Regions from separate parts of the Lysobacter sp. SCRH-1R genome, predicted to be linked through region 1. Evidence: predicted binding sites of a transcription regulator. Region 1 holds the regulator's gene; each other region holds the start of a gene.

What was found. The regulator HrcA, encoded in region 1, represses chaperone genes, less so after heat shock. The targets are predictions, from matches to a motif close to TTNGCACTCNNNNNNNNNGAGTGCNAA.
Region 2: a site for HrcA is predicted at 1,510-1,536, ahead of groES (co-chaperone GroES). Genes of this name have one in related genera too.
Region 3: a site for HrcA is predicted at 1,403-1,429, ahead of rpoH (RNA polymerase sigma factor RpoH). Genes of this name have one in related genera too.

The regions. Positions count from the first base shown of each region.
Region 1 is NZ_CM173227.1:2,305,338-2,308,479, forward strand. Features, by position in the region: gene dnaK (molecular chaperone DnaK) at 1-199, opposite strand, end outside; gene grpE (nucleotide exchange factor GrpE) at 322-858, opposite strand; gene hrcA (heat-inducible transcriptional repressor HrcA) at 1,054-2,106, opposite strand; gene recN (DNA repair protein RecN) at 2,279-3,142, shown strand, end outside.
Region 2 is NZ_CM173227.1:3,561,412-3,564,553, reverse strand. Features, by position in the region: gene cutA (divalent-cation tolerance protein CutA) at 1-38, opposite strand, end outside; gene AC3ANK_RS16280 (hypothetical protein) at 182-637, shown strand; gene AC3ANK_RS16275 (helix-turn-helix domain-containing protein) at 642-1,049, opposite strand; gene groES (co-chaperone GroES) at 1,598-1,885, shown strand; gene groL (chaperonin GroEL) at 2,022-3,142, shown strand, end outside.
Region 3 is NZ_CM173227.1:197,723-200,864, forward strand. Features, by position in the region: gene AC3ANK_RS00860 (response regulator) at 1-426, shown strand, start outside; gene ung (uracil-DNA glycosylase) at 423-1,145, shown strand; gene rpoH (RNA polymerase sigma factor RpoH) at 1,440-2,315, shown strand; gene AC3ANK_RS00875 (DUF1203 domain-containing protein) at 2,452-2,916, shown strand; gene AC3ANK_RS00880 (NAD(P)/FAD-dependent oxidoreductase) at 2,920-3,142, opposite strand, start outside.

The DNA.
Region 1 (3,142 bases):
AGAAGGTGTTCTTCGGATTGGTGACGGCCTGGCGCTTGGCGCTGGCGCCGACGAGGACTTCGCCGTCCTTGGTGAAGGCGACGATGGACGGGGTGGTGCGATCGCCTTCCGCGTTCTCGATGACGCGCGGCTTGCCGCCTTCCATGATCGCCACGCACGAATTGGTCGTGCCCAGGTCGATACCGATGATCTTGCCCATGGTGTTGCTCCCTCTCGATGCTTTGACTGTGCGGCGGCGCGGGCCGCCATGCTTGAAGGTGTATGGCGGAGCGTCCCGCCGATGTGCGTTATCTGGGGGGCTCGCGCCCCCGCTTCAAGGCGTCAGTCGTGCTTGGCCACGACCACCAGCGCCGGGCGCAGGAGGCGTTCGTTCAGCACCCAGCCCTTCTGGTACACCTGGACCACGTCGCCGGGCGCGTGGCCGGCGGCGTCGACCATGCTCATCGCCTGGTGGCGCTCGGGGTCGAACGGCTGGCCCACCGGATCGACGGCGATCAGGCCGTTGTCGGACGCCACCTTCAACAACTGGCGCAGCGTGAGTTCCATGCCCTCGCGCAGATGGGCGGCGGTGTCGCCCTGCACGGCCAGGCCGGCTTCCAGGCTGTCGATCACCGGCAGCAGTTCGGACAGCAGGCGCTCGTTGGCGAACCTGCGCGCCATGTCGATGTCGCGCGTCATGCGCTTGCGCTGGTTTTCGAGTTCGGCGCGCTCGCGCAGCGAGTCCTCGCGCAGCTGGGTCAGCTCGGCCTGGACGGCCTCGAGCTGCGCGGCCAGCGTGGCGACGGCGTCGGGCGTCTCGGTGTCGGGGGCCACTCCGGTGGTCTGGTTGGGTTCGCCGGAAGGTGTGCTAGCGGTCATGCGGTGCTCCATCCCTGCGCCAGGGGCGCTCAAACTTGCTGGAATTCAAGGTCTTGCAACCGCGCTCGAAGGCGCGTCAGGCCAGCAATGGGGCCGTCCCAACGGGTTTCAAGACAGCACATGGAAGACGAATGCGGCGGCGGGCGCCGGCCAGCCGCCGGCCCCGGCCCGGGAACCGGCCTGTTTCCAGCGCGTTTACTGATCCGGATGCAGCGCCGCCCCGAGCGCATCGGCGGCGGCCTGCACGACGGGGATCACCCGGTCGTAGGCCATGCGGGTGGGCCCGATCACGCCCAGCACGCCCAGCACCGTGCCGGAGCCGGACGCCACGTAGGGCGCGGTCACCAGCGACATGCCCTCCAGCGGGGCCAGCCCGGTTTCCTCGCCGATGAAGATGCGCACGCCCGGCGCCTGCACGGTGCGTTCGAGCAGCTGGAGGATCTCCCGCTTGCGCGAGAAGGCTTCGAACAGCTCGCGCAGGCGGTCCAGGTCGGCCAGTTCCTGCACGCCCATCAGGCGGGTCTGGCCCGCCAGCACCATGTCGTCGCCGCCGGGCGCGAGCGCCTGTTCGGCCAGCTCGACCGATTGCGCCAGCAGCAGCTGCATCTCGTCCTGCGCGCTGCGCAGCTCGCGAACCAGCGTGGCGCGGATGTCGGCCACGGTGCGCCCGGCGAAATGCGCGTTGAGATAGTTCGCCACACGCTCCAGTTCGCCGCTATCGAACGGACGCCGCGTGGCGACGATGCGGTTCTGCACCTCGTTGTCGGCGAACACCAGGATCGCCAGCACGCGCGAGCCGTCCAGCGGCACGAAGTCGATGCGCCGGAACGCGAACTGCTCGCGCCGCGGCACGCTGACCACGCCGACGAAATGGGTCATCGCCGACAGCAGCTCCGACGCGCTGCCCAGCAGCGCCTGCGTACCGGAGCCGGCGGGCAGCTCGCCGCGCAGCCGCGCGACGTCGGTCTCCGGCAGCGGGCGCACCTGCAGCAACGAATCGACGAACAGCCGGTAACCCTGCGGCGTCGGCACCCTTCCGGCGGAGGCATGCGGCGCGCTGAGCAGGCCTGCGTCCTCCAGGTCGGCCAGGATGTTGCGGATCGTCGCCGGACTCACGTCCAGCCCCGCGTGGCGGGCCAGCGTCTGCGACCCGATCGGCTCGCCGCTGCGGATGTAGCGGCCGATCAGGGTGCGCAGCAACTGGCGTGCGCGCGGGTCGAGGCTGGGATCGGCGGGTTTGCGGCTCATGTCGGCGATATATGACGGCTGGGTACGGGGCGCAAGTCGGGACGCTACGGAGCCCGCCATCCCGAGCCACAGGCGGCCACCAGCGCACGAACGGAACCCGGTCGCGATCTCCACCCGTGAGACGCCCCACCGCTATCAAGCCGCAACCCACACAGGGCACAATCGCGCTCCGATGCTCGTCCACCTGTCCCTCAAGCAATTCGCCGTCGTCACCGAAGCCGAACTGGCCTTCGGTCCCGGCCTGACCGTCATCTCCGGCGAAACCGGCGCGGGCAAGTCGCTGCTGGTCGACGCGCTGGGCCTGATCTCCGGCCTGCGCGCCGACAGCGGCGTGGTGCGCCACGGCGCCGATCGCGCCGAGCTGGTCGCCGAGTTCGCCCTCGACGACGTTCCGCAAGCCGCCGCCTGGCTGCGCGAGAACGAACTCGACGAGGACGACAGCTGCCAGATCCGCCGCGTGATCCGCGCCGACGGCGGTTCGCGCGCGTGGGTGAACGGCCGGCCGGTGACGCTGGGCCAGCTCGGCGAACTGGCGGCGCTGCTGGTGGAAATCCACGGCCAGCACGAACACCAGGCCCTGCTCTCGCGCCCGAGCCAGCTCGCCCTGCTCGACGCCTTCGGCCGCACCGAGGCCGAACGCCGCGCGGTGGAAGTCGCCGCCGCCCGCTGGAGCGCGCTGCTCGCCGAGCGCGACACGCTGCTCGCGCAGGGCGACGTCTCCGACCGCATCGACTGGCTGGAACACCAGCACGCCGAACTCGATCGCGAAGACCTCTCGCCGGACGCCATCGACCGCCTGCAGGCCGACCATCGCCGCCATGCGCACGCCGCCGGGCTGATCGCCGCCTGCGACGGCGCGTTCGCGCAGCTCGGCGGCGACGACGGCCCCTCGCTTTCGCGCACGCTGCAGCACGTGCGTTCGGACCTCGCCCGCGTGGCCGAACACGAGCCGCGGCTGGGCGAAGTCGATGCGATGCTCGACGCCGCCACGATCCAGATCGACGAAGCGCTCGCCCTGCTCGACCGCGTGCGCAGC
Region 2 (3,142 bases), 1.3 Mb from region 1:
AGCACCAGCCGCACGCGTGGGTCGGCGGGCGTGGGCATGAGGGGCGCCAGTGTAGGGCCTGCCCGCCGCCATCGCCCGTGCCGGACCGGCCCACAACGTTCCACGGCGGGCTTGCGCGGGCCTCCCCAGGATGGCGTAGGCTGCCGGCGCCGGCGTCCCCCGAGCCGGCCGAGGAGGTCCGATGTCCCCCCACTCGCTCCTTGCGTCGGCCGCGCTGGCGCTGGTGCTGTCCAGCCAGGCCGCCGCGCAGACCGGCGACGCCCACGGCATCCACGTGCGCGCCGCCTGCGTGCAGGCGGCGCCGACGCCGCGCCTGCTCCTGGACCTGAGTTGCGAGAACGCCATGGACTGCTGGAGCGATCCGGCGAACCTGCGCGTGATCGACGTGGAGACCGGCGAGCCGCTGGTGTCGTCCGGCCATGACCTGGTCTACATCGACGCCAAGGGCGCGCCCCAGGCCGAACCGCCGATGCAGGGCACGATCCGCGCGGTGTGGACCGCCGTGCTCGCCGCGCCACTGACGGCCGGGCGGCTGCAACTCGTGCAGGGCGACGAGACCGCGACCGCCGCCTTCGCTCCCGCCGCCGATTGCGCGGCGCTGCCGCCCGCGGCGATCCGGCGCATGGCCGGCGGCTGAGCCCTTACGCGCCCGCCGCCTTCGCCGCGGTGCGCGGACGGCCGGTGCGCAGCTCGGCCAGTTGTTCGACCACTTCCACCAGCGGCGCCTTGGAACGCGTCGGCGCCGCGCGGAACGCGGTGAGCAGCCGCAGCTCCAGCGGGTCCTCCACCAGCATCGCGTCGGCCGCCGCGACCGAATCGAGCGCCGTGTCGGCCGACAGGCTCATGTTGCCGCGCCCGGTCGCCAGCCATTCGAACTGCACCCCGGTGACCAGCGCGATCTCGCGCAAATGAGCCACGCTGGGGAACTTGCCGCGCGTCGCTTCCCAATGGCCGACGGCGCTTCGCTGCACGCCCACTTTCGACCCCAGCGCGGCCTGCGAAAGGCCGGCGTGGCGACGGGCAAGACGGATGCGCTGCTGGGGCGTCATGTTGGCTACCGATGGTCACAAGGTGAACGACATACACACCAAGCTGTGCGCTGACGGTAGCGTCGTCGCCACGAGGAGCACGCTCGGATCGCAGATTCTGCCAAAGAATGCGCCAAGGCGGCTACCGCTGGTCAGCAGGCTGGGCCACCTCGCCTCTGGCTCGAACGCGACGAACTGCACACCATTCACGTGCGCCGTGTCAGGCGTCGGTTCGGAGCACGTGCGCAGGGATGGCGCCGGGCCAGGACGGCAACTCCGATACCAAAGGGCGCGTTCCACGGGACGCGCTCTTTCTTTTTGGGCGCGTCGAACCCGGCGCGATTGCCGGGTTCGCCCGCATCCCGCGTTTGCGCCGGAAGCCTCGCGATATGCGTCAATGCATCGCGCAGGCCTTGAAAGGTTCCGCCGCCACCCCATCTCCCCCGCATCCCGGTTCGCCGGGTTCTGTTTGCCCGCGACCTTGGCACTCGTCGTGGGCGACTGCTAAAATTCCGTCACTTTTTCCGTTGTATCAACCACTTACGAACTCTTCGGAGGTTTCAGTCGCCATGAATATCAAGCCGCTCTACGACCGCGTGGTCATCAAGCGCATGGAAGAAGAAAAGATGTCCGCCGGCGGCATCGTGATTCCGGACTCGGCCACCGAGAAGCCGATCAAGGGCGAAGTCGTCGCCGTGGGCGAGGGCAAGGTGTTCGACAACGGCAACGTGCGCGCCCCGAAGGTCAAGGCCGGCGACAAGGTGCTGTTCGGCAAGTACAGCGGCACCGAAGTGAAGCTCGACGGCACCGAATACCTGGTGGTGAAGGAAGACGACATCTTCGCCGTGCTCGGCTGAAACCGTGATTCGTGATTCGGGATTGGTGATTCGAAAGAGCGCCACGCGCTGACGAATCCCTACCGCATCACGAAGCCCACGGTTGTCGCTTTCACGAATCACAATTCACGAATCACGAATCCCGGAGTTAAGAACCATGGCAGCCAAGGAAATCCGTTTCGGTGAGGACGCGCGCGTCAAGATGGTGCGCGGCGTCAACATCCTCGCCAATGCCGTCAAGGCAACCCTCGGCCCGAAGGGCCGCAACGTCGTGCTCGAGAAGAGCTTCGGCGCCCCGACCATCACCAAGGACGGCGTGTCCGTCGCGAAGGAAATCGAGCTTGCCGACAAGTTCGAGAACATGGGCGCGCAGATGGTGAAGGAAGTCGCTTCCAAGACCTCCGACAACGCCGGTGACGGCACCACCACCGCCACCGTGCTGGCGCAGGCGCTGATCCGCGAAGGCATGAAGGCCGTCGCCGCCGGCATGAACCCGATGGACCTCAAGCGCGGCATCGACAAGGCCGTGACCGAGGCCGTCGGCGAGCTGAAGAAGATCAGCAAGCCGTCCTCGACCTCGAAGGAAATCGCCCAGGTCGGCGCGATCTCGGCCAACAGCGACACCAACATCGGCGACCTCATCGCGCAGGCGATGGACAAGGTCGGCAAGGAAGGCGTGATCACCGTCGAAGACGGCTCGGGCCTCGAGAACGAACTCGACGTCGTCGAGGGCATGCAGTTCGACCGCGGCTACCTGTCGCCGTACTTCATCAACAACCAGCAGTCGATGCAGGCCGAACTGGACGATCCGTTCATCCTGCTGCACGACAAGAAGATCTCCAACGTCCGCGACCTGCTGCCGGTGCTGGAAGGCGTCGCGAAGGCCGGCAAGCCGCTGCTGATCATCGCCGAGGAAGTCGAAGGCGAAGCGCTGGCGACGCTGGTCGTCAACACCATCCGCGGCATCGTGAAGGTCTGCGCCGTGAAGGCCCCGGGCTTCGGCGACCGTCGCAAGGCGATGCTGGAAGACATGGCTATCCTGACCGGCGGCACCGTGATCTCCGAGGAAGTCGGCCTGCAGCTGGACAAGGCCACCATCAAGGACCTCGGCCGCGCGAAGAAGGTGCAGGTCTCCAAGGAGAACACCACCATCATCGACGGCGCCGGCGAAGCCTCGGGCATCGAAGGCCGCATCAAGCAGATCAAGGCGCAGATCGAGGAGACCTCCTCCGACTACGACCGCGAGAAGCTGCAGGAGCGCGTGGCGAAGCTGGCCGG
Region 3 (3,142 bases), 2.0 Mb from region 1:
GGCGCGCGCGTGCTCTACGTCGAGGACAGCAAGGTCGTCGCCCTGGCGACCAAGCGCATGCTCGAACGCCACGGCCTGACCGTGCTGCACTTCGTCGGCGTGGAAGAGGCGCTGGACTACCTGGAAACGCACCGTGGACAGGACGACATCGGCTGCGATCTCGTGCTGACCGACGTCTACCTGAAGGGCGCACTGGGCGGCAACGACCTGCTCGCCCGCCTGCGCGAGGACTACGGCCACGGCAAGCGTCGCCTGCCGGTGCTGGTGATGACCGGCGACGGCAACGCCGACAACCAGAGCGCACTGATCCGCGCGGGCGCGAACGATCTGGTGCTCAAGCCGATCGAGGAACGCCTGCTGGTGACGAAGACGCTGTTCCAGCTGCGCCTGGCGCGACTGCCGGAGCAGGCGGCGCTGGACGCATGAACGAGGCGGCGGACAGCAGCCACGACCGCGTCCGGCTGGACCCGTCGTGGAAGGCGAGGATCGGAGACTACCTGCAGCGGCCGGACATGCGGGAGCTCGCGTCCTTCCTGCGCGAACGCAAGGCGGCCGGCGCGCGGATCTTCCCGCCGGGACCGGACATCTTCGCGGCCTTCGACGCGACGCCGCTCGACGAGGTCAAGGTCGTCATCCTCGGCCAGGACCCGTACCACGGCATCGGCCAGGCGCACGGCCTGTGTTTCTCGGTGCAGCCCGGCGTAGCGGTGCCGCCGTCGCTGGACAACATCTTCAAGGAGATCCAGCGCGACCTCGGCCTCCCGCGGCCGGACCACGGCTGCCTGCTGCCGTGGGCGCGGCAGGGCGTGCTGATGCTCAACGCCGTGCTGACGGTGGAGGAAGGCCGGGCCGGGGCCCACCAGGGCAAGGGCTGGGAAGGCTTCACCGACCACGTGGTCGACGTGCTCAACCGCGAGCGCGAGGGCCTGGTGTTCATGCTCTGGGGCAGCTACGCGCAGGCGAAGGGCAAGGTCATCGACCCGCGCCGCCACAAGGTGCTGAAGGCGCCGCATCCCTCCCCGCTTTCGGCGCATCGGGGCTTCATCGGCTCGGGCCATTTCTCGGCCGCCAACGAGTACCTCGCCCGCCATGGCAAGACGCCGATCGACTGGTCGCTCCCTGGCCGGGCCGCGCTGCCGGTCTGAACGCGGGCTGGGCGGGCTCATCGGGGCCCGGGCGGCCCGGCGTTCGTTCGCGTGAACTTTCCGGCCCCGTTCCGGTCTATGAATGGCCCGTGCCACGGGCGTGCGGTCACGTGGTCCCGACGCCCCGCTCACGGCGCAAATGATTGATTTGCAAGCCAACAAGACGCGAAGCGACGCCGCTTCCTCTCACTTCTCGTTCCGTCCTGGCTCGTTCCTCGCTTTATCCCATCCATGAAACACTGAGGCCCTTTCGACCTTTAGCAGACCACCATATCGACTGCTAAGATGCCCCCCATGACCCAGAACACCCTGTCCCTCCCGCTGGTCTCCAACAACCTCCCGGTGCCGAGCGCGCTCGGTTCGCTGGATGCCTACGTCAACGCCGTGCACCGCATCCCGGTGCTCACCGCCGAGGACGAACAGGCCCTGGCGCGCCGCTTCCGCGACGAAGAGGACCTCGACGCCGCCCGTGAGCTGGTGCATTCCCACCTGCGCTTCGTCGTCCACGTGGCCCGTGGCTACAACGGCTACGGACTGCAGATGGGCGACCTCATCCAGGAAGGCAACATCGGCCTGATGAAGGCGGTCAAGCGTTTCGACCCCGACCAGGGCGTGCGCCTGGTGTCCTTCGCGGTGCACTGGATCCGCGCCGAGATGCACGAGTTCATCCTGAAGAACTGGCGCATCGTGAAGGTCGCCACGACCAAGGCGCAGCGCAAGCTGTTCTTCAACCTGCGCAAGTCCAAGACCCGCCTGGGCTGGATGAACGCCGAGGAAGTCCGCGCCGTCGCGCAGGACCTCAACGTGTCCGAGCGCGAAGTGCTGGAGATGGAATCGCGCCTGTCGGGCCGCGACATCGGCTTCGATGCGCCGGACGAGGACGACGACAACGCGCCGCCGTCGCCGGTCGCCTACCTGCGCGCCGACGCCGAGGACCCCTCGCAGGCGTACGAGCGCGAGGACGAGGAGGACAACCACCTCGCCCTGCTGCGCGAAGGCCTGTCGGGCCTGGACCAGCGCTCGCGCGACATCGTCAAGCGCCGCTGGCTGGATTCGGAAAGCAAGATCACGCTGCAGGAACTGGCCGACGAGTACGGCGTCAGCGCCGAACGCATCCGCCAGATCGAAGCCAACGCGCTGAAGAAGATGCGCGCGCTGTTCGCGGCGTAAGTCGGCAACGCGATGCATGCGAAACGGCCCGGGAAACCGGGCCGTTCTTCGTTGCGGCCCCCCGACTCGCCGCAAGGATCGGATATCGAACCCCGCGCGTCGCGGCGAGCATGACGGCATCCAACAGGAGCCCGTCATGTTCCGCATCCACGCACTGCCCGCTGCCCGGTTCGCGCCGCTGTTCGCGCTCACCGACGACGAACTCGCCGCGCGCGACATCCGCCGCGTCGTCGCCGACCAGGCCGCATCGTTTCCCTGTCGCGTGAGCCTGCGCGATGCGGAGCCGGGCGAACGCCTGGCGCTGTTGCCGTACGAGCACCATACCGTCGCCACGCCGTACCGCGCATCCGGCCCGATCTTCGTGCGCGAGAACGCAACGGACACGACGCCGGCCATCGGCGAAGTTCCCGAACAACTGCGCCGCCGCCCGCTCTCGATCCGCGCCTACGGCGACGACGGCATGATGCGCATCGCCGACGTCGTCGAAGGCGCGGCGATTGAATCGCTCATCGTGCGCTTCTTCGATCGCGCCGACGTCGGCTACCTGCACGTGCACTTCGCGCGTTACGGCTGCTACGCGTGCCGCGTCACGCGTGCATGAACATCAGCCCGGCGGCGGTGCGTCGCGGCCGAGGATGATCCGGGCGTGCCGCTGGTAGCTCCAGTACGACCATGCCCAATTGAGCAGCACGATCAGCCGGTTGCGGAAGCCGATGAGGAAGAACACGTGCGCCGCGAGCCAGAACCACCACGCGAGCAGGCCGGACAGCTTGAAGCCGTGCAGGTCGACGACCGCCGCCATGCGGCCGATCGTCGCGAGATTGCCG